Linked DNA regions of Pseudonocardia sp. HH130630-07. Each later gene encodes a partner of the first gene's protein in a complex. Links are inferred from orthologs where the notes say so. Each region holds a gene or a part of one and is shown on either strand. Other genes may lie near its edges.

Region 1 (6,792 bases):
GCTCGGCATCCCCGTCCTCAGCGGCGACGATGCTGTCGAGGACTCCTACTCGCGGCTGTCCGCCTCGGCGATGCTCCCGGTCTCCGCCGACCCGCGGCCGGCCGACACCACCGCGCCGGCCGTGACCTCGGCGATCGGGGGTGAGCAGCTCGCGCCCCAGGCCGCGTCGCTGCCGAACCTCGACGAGACGACCGAGGTCGACGTCGCCAGCCTCACCAAGGCCGCCCGGATGGGCGAGCAGGCCGCGAAGGTCGAGCAGGCGATCTCCGGCGCGATGTCGCACGGGGCCCCCGAAGCCGTGCTCTACGACGGCGACGCACTCGTCATGCCGACCGCGGGCCGGTTCACCTCCGGCTTCGGCGCGCGCTGGGGTGTGCAGCACTACGGCATCGACCTCGCCGCACCGATCGGTACCCCGATCTTCGCCCTGACCGACGGCGTGGTGGAGAAGGCCGGGCCGGCCAGCGGCTTCGGGATGTGGGTCGTGCTGAAGCACGCGGACGGGACGAAGTCGGTCTACGGCCACATCAACCGTTCGCTGGTCGAGGCGGGCCAGGAGGTCCGCGCCGGCGACGAGATCGCCGAGGTCGGCAACCGCGGCCAGTCCACCGGCCCGCACCTGCACCTGGAGATCTGGCAGTCCGACGGCAGCAAGACGAACCCGCTGCCCTGGCTGACCGAGCGGGGCCTGGACGTCGGGAACGCCACCGGCGGGCGCGACGCCTGACCGGACCGGCAGAATGGCCCGTGTGACGGACGGGTCCGAAATCCGGGTGGGGGACGCCGATCGCCGGGCGGTCGACGACGTCCTGCAGCGTGCCCACGGCGAGGGCAGGCTCTCCCTCGAGGAGTACGAGGAGCGCTCCGCCCTGGTCTGGGCGGCGCGTACCCGCGCGGACCTCGCGCCCCTGACCCGCGACCTCCCCGCGGGCGGTGACCTCACCCGGCCGGTGGCCGCGGAGCCCGCACCGCGGTCCCGGGCCGCCGATCTCGCGGCCACGGCCGCACGGTCGGTCGGGAGCGTGCTCGGCGCCGTCGCCCTCGTGGCCGCCGCGGTCTGGGGCGGTTCCGAGCTGCTGACCGCGCAGGACGGTGCCGCGGTGTTCAGCTCCCGGACGGTCGGTGTCGGTCCCGGCCAGGACCGGGTCGAGACGCGGTCGCTGTTCGGCTCGGTGCGCGTCGTCGTCCCGGACGGGACCCGGGCCGAGCTGAGCGGGCTCACCCTGTTCGGGTCCACCGAGTGCCCGACGGCCTGCGCCGCCCCCGGGCCGGGGACGGTCGCCGTCGATGCCTCCGGGCTGTTCACCTCGGTCGAGGTGCTGACCCCCGCGGAGTCGGCGGCGACGCCGATGGGGAGCGACCGTGAGGACCGCGGCAACAGCGGAGACGGCGACGACGACTGACGCCGCCGGGAGCCGGCGGTGGTGTCCACCGGCCCCCGGGCGACGGTCACGCCGAGGTCTCCGCCCGTGCCGCGGTCCGGCGCATCGAGCGGTAGGTGAGTGAGCGCAGCGCGGTCTCGGCCGGCCCCCGCACCCCCGCCCGGTCCATGGCGTACGCCACCACGACCGTCACCATCCACGCCGCGACACCGACGAGCATCGCCGAGGCGCTCGTGAGGTGCGCGCCGAGCCCGATACCCGAGGCGGCCAGCACACCCGCCCAGATCACCGACTGGGCGATGTAACCGCTCATCGAGCGCCGTCCCAGGGCGACCAGCGCCCGGGCCGGCAGCGGCGTCGTCCCCCGGGTGGTGATCCGGTGCGCGATCAGGGCGAACAGCGCCGCGTAGCCGATGCCGGCGAAGAAGCCCGTGTAGGCGTGGACCTGCGAGAGATCGACCGTGCCGACGTCCAGCACCCCGACGTGCACGAGCGCCTGCACCGCCCCCGCACCCCAGCCGACGGCCAGCCCGGCGACCGCGGCCCGCCGCAGCAGCGGCAGGTGCCGGGCCGGCTCCTCCAGGATCCGGTGCCGCGAGGCCAGCAGGCCGACCAGGAACGCCGCGGGCAGCACGAACATGACGAACGGCGTCACGAGCGTCGGCAGCCACTGGACCAGGCGCAGCGGGATCGACGCGAGGTAGCTGCTCTCGGCGATCGGCAGCCGCGCGGAGGCCGGGATGCCCCCCGGGGCCGACAACAGCACCGACAGCGCCGTCATACCGGCCGCGACCAGGGCGCCCAGACCGAGCAGCACGCCGATCCAGACCTTCAGGACGCGGTCACTGCGGTTCAGGAACAGCGGGACCATGATCAGCCCCATCAGGCCGTAGGTGCCCAGGATGTCGCCCTGCCACAGCAGCGCGGCGTGCACCAGGCCGAACAGCAGCATCCACCAGTTGCGGGTCCGCAGCAGCCGCCGCGCCCCCTGGACCGAGGTGCCCCCGGCGACCTGCCTGCTGTACATCTGCCCGATCCCGTAGGCGAACAGCAGCGCGAACAGCGGGTACGCCCGGGCGTCGACACCGGCGATCGTGATGAACTGGGCGATCCGGTCGGCGAGGCCACCCTCCGCCGGGTGGAGCAGGGTGGCACCGACCTCGGAGGTGTAGAGGAACCAGGGCACGTGCGCCAGTGCGATGAACAGCAGCATCAGCCCCCGGGCCAGATCCGGCGCCAGCGCGCGCCGGGACACCGGGGTCGGGGCGGACAGGACGGCGGCGCCGCCGGACGGATCGGTCGCGGTGGACATGCGAACGGTCTCCTCTCAGGTCGTTGGACCCATGAGAAACCGTGCCGCCACGGCACACGCAAACCGGTGCGAGCCAGAACACGGCCGGACGGGCCGGCACGCGGTCACGTGCCCCGGGCGGAGCCCTACAGCTTCTGCATCGGGACGCCGCCGATGAGCATCAGCCGCACCGTCCCGCCGGACCCGAAGTCGATGGTCACGGTCGCCCGCGGCCCGACACCGTCCGAGGCGACGACCGTGCCGAGGCCGTACTTGTCGTGGTTGACCCGGTCACCGACGTCGAGCTGCAGCGAGGTGTTGTTGAGGCTGCGCTCGGGCACCTTCCAGTCCCCGCGGTCACCGGAGCCACGGCCGCCCGACCGGCCGAAGCCGAACCGGCCCACCGGCGCCGACGGCCGCTCGGCCACCAGCTGCTCCTCGGTGCGCCGCCAGTCGGTGAGCTCGGGCGGCACCTCGTCGAGGAACCGGGACGCCGGGTTCGTGCTGGGCTGCCCGAACGCCGAGCGCACGATCGCCCGGGACAGGTAGAGCCGCTGCTCGGCCCGGGTGATGCCGACGTAGGCCAGCCGGCGCTCCTCGGCCAGCTCCTTCGGGTCCCCCAGGGTCCGCAGGTGCGGGAAGACCCCGTCCTCCCAGCCGGTGAGGAACACGACCGGGAACTCGAGGCCCTTCGCCGTGTGCAGGGTCATCAGCGTGACCACACCGGACTCGTCGTCCGGGATCGAGTCGGCGTCGGCGACGAGCGCGACCCGCTCCAGGAACGCGGCGAGCGAGCCGGGCTCCGGCGCCCCGGCGTCGGTGTCGTCGTCGTTGCCGGGACCGTCGGTGGCGTCCGGGCCCGCGGCGTCGGGACCGGGGCCGGAGCCGATCGCACCTCCGGCGTCCGGATCGCCGCCGACCGCCAGGTCGGCCACCGCGGCGTCCCCGGCGAACTCACGGGCGACCGTGACGAGCTCCGCCAGGTTGTCCATCCGGGTCCCGTCCTGCGGGTCCTCGGAGGCCTGCAGCTCCTCCACGTACCCGGTGCGGCCGTAGACCGCCTCCAGGATCTCCGCGGTGTCGTCGCCGCGCTCGACCAGCTCACCGAGCTCGTCGAGCATCCGGACGAACCCGGCGATGTTCTTCTGCGAGCGCGTGGCCAGTGCCGGCAGCCTCGCCGGTTCCTCGGCTGCGGTGCGCAGGGCGCGGGCGAACGACGTGCGCTCCCGCTCCGCGTACTCCGCCACGACGGACTCGGCCCGGTCCCCGATCCCGCGCTTGGGCACGTTGAGGATGCGCCGCAGGCTGACCGTGTCCTCCGGGTTCGACAGCACCCGCAGGTAGGCCAGCGCGTCCCGGATCTCGCGGCGCTCGTAGAACCGGACGCCGCCGACCACCTTGTAGGGCATCCCGACCCGCAGGAACACGTCCTCGAAGACCCGGGACTGGTTGTTCGTGCGGTAGAAGACCGCGATGTCGCTGTTGCGGTACTCGCCGGTGTCGACCAGCCGGTCGATCTCGCGGGCGACGAACGACGCCTCGTCGTGCTCGTTGTCGGCGACGTAGCCGACCACCCGCTCGCCGTCCCCCGCGTCGGACCACAGGCGCTTGTCCCGGCGCTCCGGGTTCCGGGCGATCACCGCGTTCGCCGCGGACAGGATCGTCTGGCTGGAGCGGTAGTTCTGCTCCAGCAGGATGGTCCGTGCGTCCGGGAAGTCCTGCTCGAACTCGATGATGTTGCGGATGTTCGCGCCGCGGAACGCGTAGATCGACTGGTCGGAGTCGCCGACCACGCACAGCTCGGCCGGGCGGGCCTTCTCGGTCGCCGGCAGCACCAGCTGGCGGACCAGTTCGTACTGGGCGTGGTTGGTGTCCTGGTACTCGTCGACCAGCACGTGCCGGAACCGTCGCCGATAGTACTCGGCCACCGCGGGCATCCGGTCCAGCAGCGAGACCGTCTCCATGATCAGGTCGTCGAAGTCGAACGCGTTCGCCTGGCGCAGCCGGGACTGGTAGATCCCGTAGACCTCGGCGATGCGCCGCTCGTGGTCGGTGCCGGCCCGCTCGGCCGCGTCGTCCGGCGAGAGCAGCTCGTTCTTCAGGTTCGAGATCTGCGCCGCGAGTGCCCGCGGGGCGAACTTCTTGGGGTCGAGCTCCAGGTCCCGCCCGACGATGCCGACCAGCCGGCGCGAGTCGTCCGCGTCGTACACCGAGAAGGCGCTGCGCACGCCCAGGTGCTTGGCCTCGCGGCGCAGGATCCGCACGCACATGGAGTGGAACGTGGAGACCCACATCGGGCCGGAGCGGCGCCCGACCAGCCCGTCCACCCGCTCCTTCATCTCGGCCGCGGCCTTGTTCGTGAAGGTGATCGACATGATCTCGCCGGGGTGCACGCCGCGCTCGGCGAGCAGCCAGCCGATGCGGTGGGTGAGCACCCTGGTCTTGCCCGAGCCGGCACCCGCGACGATGAGCAGCGGGGAGCCGGCGTGGGTCACGGCCTCGCGTTGCCGGTCGTTGAGCCCCTCCAGCAGCTGACGCCCGCGCGACGTCTTCGGCTCGGTCGTCGAGCTCGTACCTGGAAGTTCGAACAGCGCACTCATTGTGACGAGCACGGTACGCCGAGGGGCTGACATTCCTGCGGCCGCGGTGAACGACGACGACGCGGGACACCGTGTCGTCTACACTCGACTGCGTGCACACGGACAGGCGATTTCGCTACGGGTACCGGCCTCCGGCACCCGCTGCGCAGCCCGTCTGAGTACGGAACCCAGCCGCCCCGGAGTCCAGAGGACCCGGGGCGTTCGCGTGTCCTCGGCCCACGGACGACCCGGCGCTCGATCGAGACGAGGAGATCATGACCGCGACCGAACCCGGCACGGACGCCCGCGAGGGGACGCACACCACGGAACCGGTGCCGCCCGGCACCGGAGGCTCCGGGGGCACCACGGGACCGGCGCCCGCCGCGGACGGCCCGGCGGCCGGCGCCGAGGCCGAGATCGACCGGCTCCGCTCGGAGATCGACCGGCTGGACACCGAGATCCTGGACGCCATCCTGCGGCGCACCGAGGTGTCGAAGCGGATCGGTGCCGCCCGGATGGCCGCGGGTGGCCCGCGGATCGTCTACAGCCGCGAGATGACCGTGCTCGACCGGTTCGACGATCTCGGCCCGGAGGGCCACCAGCTCGCGATGATGCTGTTGCGGCTCGGCCGGGGCCGGCTCGGCGGCCGCTGAGCCGGGCGGTGGCGCGGCCGCGCCACCCGTCGCTCTCCGCGACGGCGCACGGACGGGTCAACCGTTCGGCGATTCGCCGTCACCGTCAGAACTGTGACCCAGCGCGCATGATCACGGGAAGCGACCTGGCCTTTCCGCCACGTCGTCGGCACACACCGGTTGCTTCCCGGACCAACGAGCCGGACGAGCGGTCGGATACGACCGATGAACGGGAATCACCTGATCGGGTTACCCACGACGAGCGGACAGTGACCGCTTGGGAATGCGCGGAGGTTCCGGTAGACCTTCCCGGGTCGAGACGACACCCGAAGGAGGACGTGCGGCCGTGAACGACACCCCTGCCGGAGCCCCGCTCCCCGGCGCCACCGGCGCCACCGGGCCCCGTGAGGTCGTGAGCGTCGCCGAGCTGCTGGCCCGTCACTCGGGCCGCGCACGCGACTCCCGCCACGCAGCCGAGCCGATGACCGGTCCCGTCCTGTCCGTGGGCGACCTGCTCCGCCGTGAGGGCGGCCCGGCCGCCGGCGCGACCGTCCGGGCCGACGTCGCCGCGGCGGGCACGCCCGGTGGCTGGCCGGACATCGAGCTCCCACAGCCCCGCGACACCGGCGCCGAGGAGGCCCCGGTCTGGGTCGCCCGGCCGGCCGGCGGGCGCCGCCGGGCCGGCGCGGTCGCCGGTGCGCTCGTCGCCGCCGGGTCGGTGCTCGGCGCGGCGCTCTACAACGGGGCCGCGACCCACGACTCCGACGCCCAGGCCGCCGCCGACGGGCTGTTCCCCGGCGTGGCGCTCCCGGCCGGCGGCAGCACGGCCCCCGAGACGCTGCCCGCGCAGTACCTCCCGGCCACCGTGGCGCTCAGCTCGCCGCTGCCCGAGGTGCCCGCCACCGCCC
Region 2 (6,671 bases), 1.8 Mb from region 1 along the record:
AGCGGCGCCCTGGCCGAGGCACCGTTCGCCTACCAGGTCCGCAGCACCGTCCGCACCCGCGGCGACACCCCCACCGGCCGGACCGTGCTCGCCGACGGCTATCCCGGGCTCACCGGTGCGCCGGTGCCGTCGGTCGCGGTCCCGCTCGCCGGGGACGAGCAGATCGTCGCGCACCCGCCGGGCGGCAACCCGGCCACGGTGACCTCGCTGCCGGGTCTCGGATCCGCGCTCGGCTCGCTCGGTTCGCTGTCCGCACTCGCGGCGCCCGGCCAGTCCGCCCGGTTCGTCTCCGAGCCGGTCGCCGAGGCGTTGCAGCCGTCCGGGGCACCGCAGGTCACCGCGCAGATCTCGCGGGTGCCCGGGCAGCAGGCGCCCGAGACGGCGGTGCTGTTCGCCTCGGCCACCGCCCGGTCCCCGGAGGGCCGCAGCACCCTGCTCGGCAACGCGGTGGCCCCGTTGCGGGTCGCCGTCCCCGCCGACGGCAGCCCGGCCACGGTCCGGGTGACGCTGCCCGGCGTCGTCGCCCCGGTGACGGCGGGCAGCCGGCTGGAGGTGCAGCTCGCGACGACCGACCAGGCGTACGCGTCCGGCACCGATCCGGCCGTCTGGCGGGTGGGCCTCGGCGACGGCGGCACGCTGTCGGTCCCGCAGGTGCCCGGGCGCACCGAGTCCGCGGGGACCGTCCCGCTGTGGCCGGTGCTCGGCATCGGCGGGGTGCTGGTCGCGGCGCTGGCCGCATGGCTGGTACTGCGGGCCAGGGCCCGCCGGGCCGACCCCGGGAATCCCGCCGAGACCACCGGCCCCGGGCCGGACGATACGCCGCCGCTGCAGGTCACCGGCCTGGCCAAGACCTACCGCAACGGCTTCCGTGCCGTGTCCGACGTGTCGCTCACCGTGCCGCGAGGCGCCGTGCTGGGGCTGCTCGGCCCGAACGGGGCCGGCAAGACGACGGTGCTGCGGATGCTGCTCGGCATGATCGCGCCGACGTCGGGCGAGATGCGCGCGTTCGGGCGGCCGATCCGGCCCGGGGCGGCCGTACTCTCCCGGATCGGCGCCTTCGTCGAGGGCCCCGGGTTCCTGCCGCACCTGTCGGGCGCGGAGAACCTGCGGCTGTACTGGGAGGCGACCGGCCGCCCGATCGGGCAGGCCCGTATGGACGAGACCCTGGAGATCGCCGGCCTCGGTGACTCGGTGCACCGCCGGGTCGGCACCTACTCCCAGGGCATGCGGCAGCGGCTGGCGATCGCCCAGGCGATGCTGGGCCTGCCGGAGCTGCTGATCCTCGACGAGCCCACCAACGGGCTCGACCCGCCCCAGATCCACGCCATGCGCGAGCTGCTGCGGCGCTACGCCTCGGGCGGACGGACCGTGCTGGTCTCCAGCCACCTGCTGTCGGAGGTGGAGCAGACCTGCACCGACGTCGTCGTGATGCACCGCGGGACGGTCGTCGCCGCCGGCACCGTCGCGGAGCTCACCGCGTCCGGTGGCGGCTCGTCGTTCACGGTGGACGCCACCGCGGCGGCCGCGACGGTGCTCGCCGGGATCGAGGGCGTCAGCGAGATCGTCGTCGGTGACGAGCCCGGGGTGGTGCACGCGCACCTGGAGGACGTCGCCCGGGCCGACGCCGTCGCCGCGCTCGTCGGCGCCGGCATCGCGGTCAGCGCGGCCGGGCCGCGCGGGCGGCTGGAGGACGCGTTCCTGGAACTGGTCGGCCCCGAGGGCCGTGATGTGGGGAGTGGCTCGTGAGCAGCGGCGACGAACGGCAGCTGTCGACCCGCCGCGGGCACGTCGGCGATCTCGTCGACGGCGGCGCGGCGCCACCCGCCGTCCCCGGCCGCACGCTGCCGCTGCGCACCGAGCTGGCCCGCCAGCTGCGACGGCGTCGCACCCAGGTGGTGTTCGCGCTGGTCGTGGCCATGCCGATCATCCTGTGGGCCGCGTTCTCCCTGGGTGGCGGAGACGACGACGGCGCGGCCAGCGGGCCGAGTCTGGTGGACCTGGCGTCGGTCTCGGCGACGAACTTCGCGGTGTTCACCCTGTTCGCCTCGGCGAGCTTCCTGCTCGTCGTGCTCGTGGCGTTGTTCTTCGGCGACACCGTCGCGTCCGAGGCGTCCTGGTCGTCGCTGCGCTACCTGCTCGCCGTACCGGTGCCGCGGGCCCGCCTCCTGCGGCAGAAGGCGATCATCGCCGCGGCGCTGTCGGCCGCGGCGCTGCTCCTGCTCCCGGTGGCCGCGCTCGTGGTCGGCTCGGTCGCCTACGGGACCGGTGACCTGGTCTCGCCGGTGGGTGAGTCGCTGCCGTTCTGGTCGGCGGTGGGCCGGGTACTCCTCGGCGCCTGCTACGTGACCGTGCAGCTGAGCTGGGTCGCCGGGCTGGCCCTGCTGCTGTCGGTGAGCACCGACGCACCGCTCGGTGCGGTCGGCGGGACGGTCATGGCGTCGATCGTCTCCCAGATCATCGACCAGATCGACGACCTGGGGGCGATCCGGAACGTGCTCCCGACCCACTACGGCGACGCCTGGTCGTCCCTGCTGTCGCGGGACGTCGACTGGGCCGAGATGACCTACGGCGCCTTCTCCGCGGTCTGCTACGCGACGGTCTTCCTCGCGCTGGCGGCCTGGCGGTTCACCCGCAAGGACATCACGAGCTGAGCCGTCCGGGCCCGCCCGGACGGGCCCGGACCACGGCAGGCCCGGGGTCAGCGCCCGACGCGGAGCAGGTCCGGTTCCGGGGCCTGCGGCCCGCCGGGCCGCCCCGGACCACGGGTCACGTACCAGCAGCCGAGCCCCAGCGCGAGGGCGGCCGGGAGCACGTAGCTCGCGCCGAGCACCTGCTCCCACAGGCTCCACTTCACCTCGACGCCCCACACGTTCGGCATCCAGCGGAACGGCGCGACGTAGAAGATCGCCGCGAACACGGCGGCGACCAGCAGCCACACCGCGGACCGGTGGCGCAGCGCGTGGGCGCAGAACCCGATGAGCGCCGGCACCACCCACACCCAGTGGTGCGACCAGGCCGTCGGCGTCGCCATCAGCACGACCGCGGCCGTCGCCGACATCGCGATCACCGGCTCGGTCCGCCGGATCACCGGGACGGCCAGAGCGAGCAGCCCGGCGACGATGCCCAGCCACAGCACCGTGAACCAGGGTTCCGGCACCTCCTGCCGGGCCAGCACCGCCTGCACGGTCTCGTTCGAGAAGAACGTCGAGCCGCTCACCCCGGCCGCGGGCCCACCGACGAACCAGTACCGGACCGAGGAGTCGACGTCGACGAGGAAGCCGATCCCGGTGGCGACGATCCCGGTGGCGACGGCCACCCCGGCCGCCTTCCAGTCCCGGCGCACCAGGAAGAAGAGGATCATGCCGCCCGGCGTCAGCTTGATCGCCGCCGCGAGCCCGAGCAGCAGGCCCCGGGGCCAGCGGGTCCGCGGGGCCAGGCAGTCGACGGCCACCAGCATCATCAGGACCAGGTTGATCTGGCCGAACGCGTAGGTCTGCGCGACCGGCTCGATCAACAGCGTCGCGGCCAGCACCGGGACCCCCAGGACCAGCGGGGCCCGCCGGCCGCCGGCCGGCCAGGCGATCCGGATCGCCAGCGCGATGCAGATCGCGAGCGACACCAGCGACGCGACGAACTGGACGGTGAACGCCACCGGATAGGGCACAGCGGCGAGCGGCACCATGGTGATCGCGGCGAACGGCGGGTAGATGAACGGCAGCAGCGGCCCGTTCATCGGGGCGGGCAGCACGCCGTACATGTCCCCGCCGGCCAGCCACACCTCGACGCCGATCCGGTAGATGTCGAGGTCCAGCGCGTAGTTGCCGAGCCGGGTCCAGGACCAGAACAGCGACACCACGAGCAGCGGCACCGTGACGCACAGCGAGATCCACGACAGGGCCGCCGCGCGCAGCCGGGACACCGGTGCGGCCCACCCCGCAGCGGGCACGGCGGGCACATCCGGGTCGGGCGTGGTGCGGGCGACGGTCACGCGGGCTCCTCCGCTGCGCGCAGGGCCGGTCCCGCAGAACTTGGGACGGCCGGGTGGTGGAAACGGAGGACCACGGTAGCGGTCCCGGCCCCGGCTACTTCACCCCGGCCGCGTCCATCCCCCGCAGCTCCTTCTTCAGGTCGGAGATCTCGTCGCGCAGCCGCGCGGCCAGCTCGAACTGCAGGTCGCGGGCCGCGGTCAGCATCTGGTCGCTCATCTGCTGGATGAGGTCGGCGAGCTCGGCACGCGGCATGCCCGCCGTGTCCCGGGCGGGCACGCCGGAGCTGCCCGCGGCAGCGGCCCGGCCCGGCTCCCCCGCAGCACGCTTGCCGCGCGAGGCGTTGCGCCCGGAGCCGCCGACCGGGACGGTCTCGGTGTCCTCGGCCTCGCGGTAGACCTGGTCGAGGATGTCGGCGATCTTCTTGCGCAGTGGCTGCGGGTCGATGCCGTGCTCGGTGTTGTAGGCGACCTGCTTGGCCCGGCGCCGATCGGTCTCGTCGATGGCGTACCGCATGGAGTCGGTGATCCGGTCGGCGTACATGTGGACCTGGCCGGACACGTTGCGGGCGGCCCGGCCGATCGTCTGGATCAGCGACGTGCCGGAGCGCAGGAAGCCCTCCTTGTCCGCGTCGAGGATCGCGACCAGCGACACCTCGGGCAGGTCGAGTCCCTCACGGAGCAGGTTGATCCCGACCAGCACGTCGTACTCCCCGGAGCGCAGCTGCCGCAGCAGCTCGACCCGGCGCAGGGTGTCGACCTCGGAGTGCAGGTACCGGACCTTGATGCCCAGCTCGAGCAGGTAGTCGGTGAGGTCCTCGGCCATCTTCTTGGTCAGCGTGGTGACCAGGACCCGCTCGTCGCGCTCGGTGCGGTCGCGGATCTCGGCGACCAGGTCGTCGATCTGGCCCTTCGTCGGCTTCACGACGACCTCGGGGTCGACCAGGCCGGTCGGCCGGATGACCTGCTCGACGAACTCGCCGCCGGTGCGGTTCAGCTCGTAGGGCCCCGGGGTCGCCGACAGGTACACCGTCTGCCCGATGCGGTCGGCGAACTCCTCCCAGGTCAACGGCCGGTTGTCCACGGCGGACGGCAACCGGAAGCCGAACTCCACCAGGTTGCGCTTGCGCGACATGTCGCCCTCGTACATGCCGCCGATCTGCGGGACCGTCACGTGCGACTCGTCGATGACCAGCAGGAAGTCGTCCGGGAAGTAGTCGATGAGGGTGGCCGGGGCGGTGCCGGCGCCGCGGCCGTCGATGTGCCGGGAGTAGTTCTCGATCCCGGAGCAGAACCCGACCTGGCGGATCATCTCGATGTCGTACTGGGTCCGCATGCGCAGCCGCTGGGCCTCCAGCAGCTTGCCCTGGTTCTCCAGCTGCTCCAGCCGGGTCTCCAGCTCGGACTCGATGTCGCGCACGGCGCGTTCCATCCGGTCCGGCCCCGCCACGTAGTGGGTGGCAGGGAAGATCCGGATCTCGTCGACCTGCTCGACCGTGTCACCGGTCAGCGGGTTGAGGTGGTAGAGCGCCTCGATCTCGTCGCCGAAGAACTCGATCCGCAGCGCGAGCTCCTGGTACGCCGGGATGATCTCCACCGTGTCCCCGCGGACCCGGAAGGTGCCACGGGTGAAGGACACGTCGTTGCGCGTGTACTGCACGTCGACCAGCAGCCGGAGCAGGCGGTCGCGCTCGACCTCCTCCCCGACCTGCAGCGACACCGACCGGTCGAGGTAGGACTGCGGCGTGCCCAGGCCGTAGATGCACGACACCGAGGCGACCACCACGACGTCACGCCGGGACAGCAGGTTCATCGTCGCCGAGTGGCGCAGCCGCTCGACGTCGTCGTTGACCGAGCTGTCCTTCTCGATGTAGGTGTCGGTCTGCGCGATGTACGCCTCGGGCTGGTAGTAGTCGTAGTACGACACGAAGTACTCGACGGCGTTGTGCGGCAGCATCTCCCGCAGCTCGTTCGCCAGCTGCGCGGCCAGCGTCTTGTTCGGGGCCATCACCAGCGTCGGCCGCTGCTGCTGCTCGATCAGCCACGCCGTGGTGGCCGACTTTCCGGTACCGGTGGCGCCCATGAGGACGATGTCCTCCTCGCCGCCGCGCAGCCGCCGGTCCAGATCGGCGATGGCGGTCGGCTGGTCACCGGCCGGGCGGTGCTCGCTGACGACCTCGAACCGCCCGCTGCGGCGCTCGACCTCGCCGACCGGACGGTGCTCGGAGTGGGCCAGCGGGGTGCCGGTGGGGGTGGTGCCCGCGTCCGGGTGCGCGTGCGCGTCGTCCTCGGGGTTCGCCGTGGGTCTCGCCGCGGAGCCCGGGACCTCGGTCGCGAATGCCATGACCCCAGGGTACGAGCGACCCCCGACAGTCTCACCTCGGCGGCGCCCCGGCGGCCTCGCGCCGCGCCGCCGGGCACCGGCAGGATGCTCGTCGTGCACCCACCGAAGATCCAGACCTTCGATCCCGAGTCCCGCGCCCAGTTCGACACCAAGGGTGTCCGCCGCGAGATCGAGACCCTCCGGGAGGAGGAGTGGGGGCTCTACCTGTCCCGGCCGATCGTCGCCCGGCCCGGCGCGTGGTGGGTGGAGTCCTGGGTGGTCCCGGACCTCGGGGTCTGCCTGTCCGACTGGCGGTGGCACCCCGGCCACGAGCGGGACCAGGACATGTACCTCGACATCGCC

Evidence for each region.
Region 2: the proteins of AFB00_RS15510 (region 1) and uvrB are in contact, whole or in part, in a crystal structure (PDB 7EGT), measured with the Thermus thermophilus proteins. The link is inferred for Pseudonocardia sp. HH130630-07 from one-to-one orthologs. Residues at the interface, in WP_096412145.1 of Thermus thermophilus: His654, Arg656, Phe657, Gln666, Asp668, Glu669, Lys680, Arg681, Leu682, Ser683, Lys685, Tyr686, Ala687; in WP_096411307.1 of Thermus thermophilus: Glu23, Leu25, Arg26, Asp27, Gly28, Glu29, Arg30, Phe31, Arg55, Glu326, Asp327, Phe328, Glu379, Ser382, Gln383, His398, Gly400, Arg401.

What each region holds. Positions count from the first base shown.
Region 1 is NZ_CP013854.1:3,182,669-3,189,460, reverse strand. Bases 2,547-5,632 are described here. They hold AFB00_RS15510 (UvrD-helicase domain-containing protein), read right to left. Parts: upstream 5,274-5,632; coding sequence 2,820-5,273; downstream 2,547-2,819. Other genes in these bases: AFB00_RS34865 (chorismate mutase), read left to right, coding at 5,585-5,632; AFB00_RS15515 (DUF418 domain-containing protein), read right to left, coding at 2,547-2,694. In the rest of the region: AFB00_RS34870 (M23 family metallopeptidase), read left to right, coding at 1-727; AFB00_RS15520 (DUF1707 SHOCT-like domain-containing protein), read left to right, coding at 750-1,403; more of AFB00_RS15515, read right to left, coding at 1,450-2,546; more of AFB00_RS34865, read left to right, coding at 5,633-5,905; AFB00_RS15500 (hypothetical protein), read left to right, coding at 6,231-6,792. UniProt on the Escherichia coli protein: A helicase with DNA-dependent ATPase activity. Unwinds DNA duplexes with 3'-5' polarity. Translocates on single-stranded DNA with 3'-5' polarity. Initiates unwinding more efficiently from a nicked substrate than double-stranded DNA.
Region 2 is NZ_CP013854.1:4,949,337-4,956,007, reverse strand. What follows is about bases 3,707-6,671. They hold uvrB (excinuclease ABC subunit UvrB), read right to left. Parts: upstream 6,330-6,671; coding sequence 4,083-6,329; downstream 3,707-4,082. Other genes in these bases: AFB00_RS23515 (DUF402 domain-containing protein), read left to right, coding at 6,423-6,671; AFB00_RS23525 (glycosyltransferase 87 family protein), read right to left, coding at 3,707-3,988. In the rest of the region: AFB00_RS23535 (ABC transporter ATP-binding protein), read left to right, coding at 1-1,746; AFB00_RS23530 (ABC transporter permease), read left to right, coding at 1,743-2,651; more of AFB00_RS23525, read right to left, coding at 2,699-3,706. UniProt on the Escherichia coli protein: The UvrABC repair system catalyzes the recognition and processing of DNA lesions. A damage recognition complex composed of 2 UvrA and 2 UvrB subunits scans DNA for abnormalities.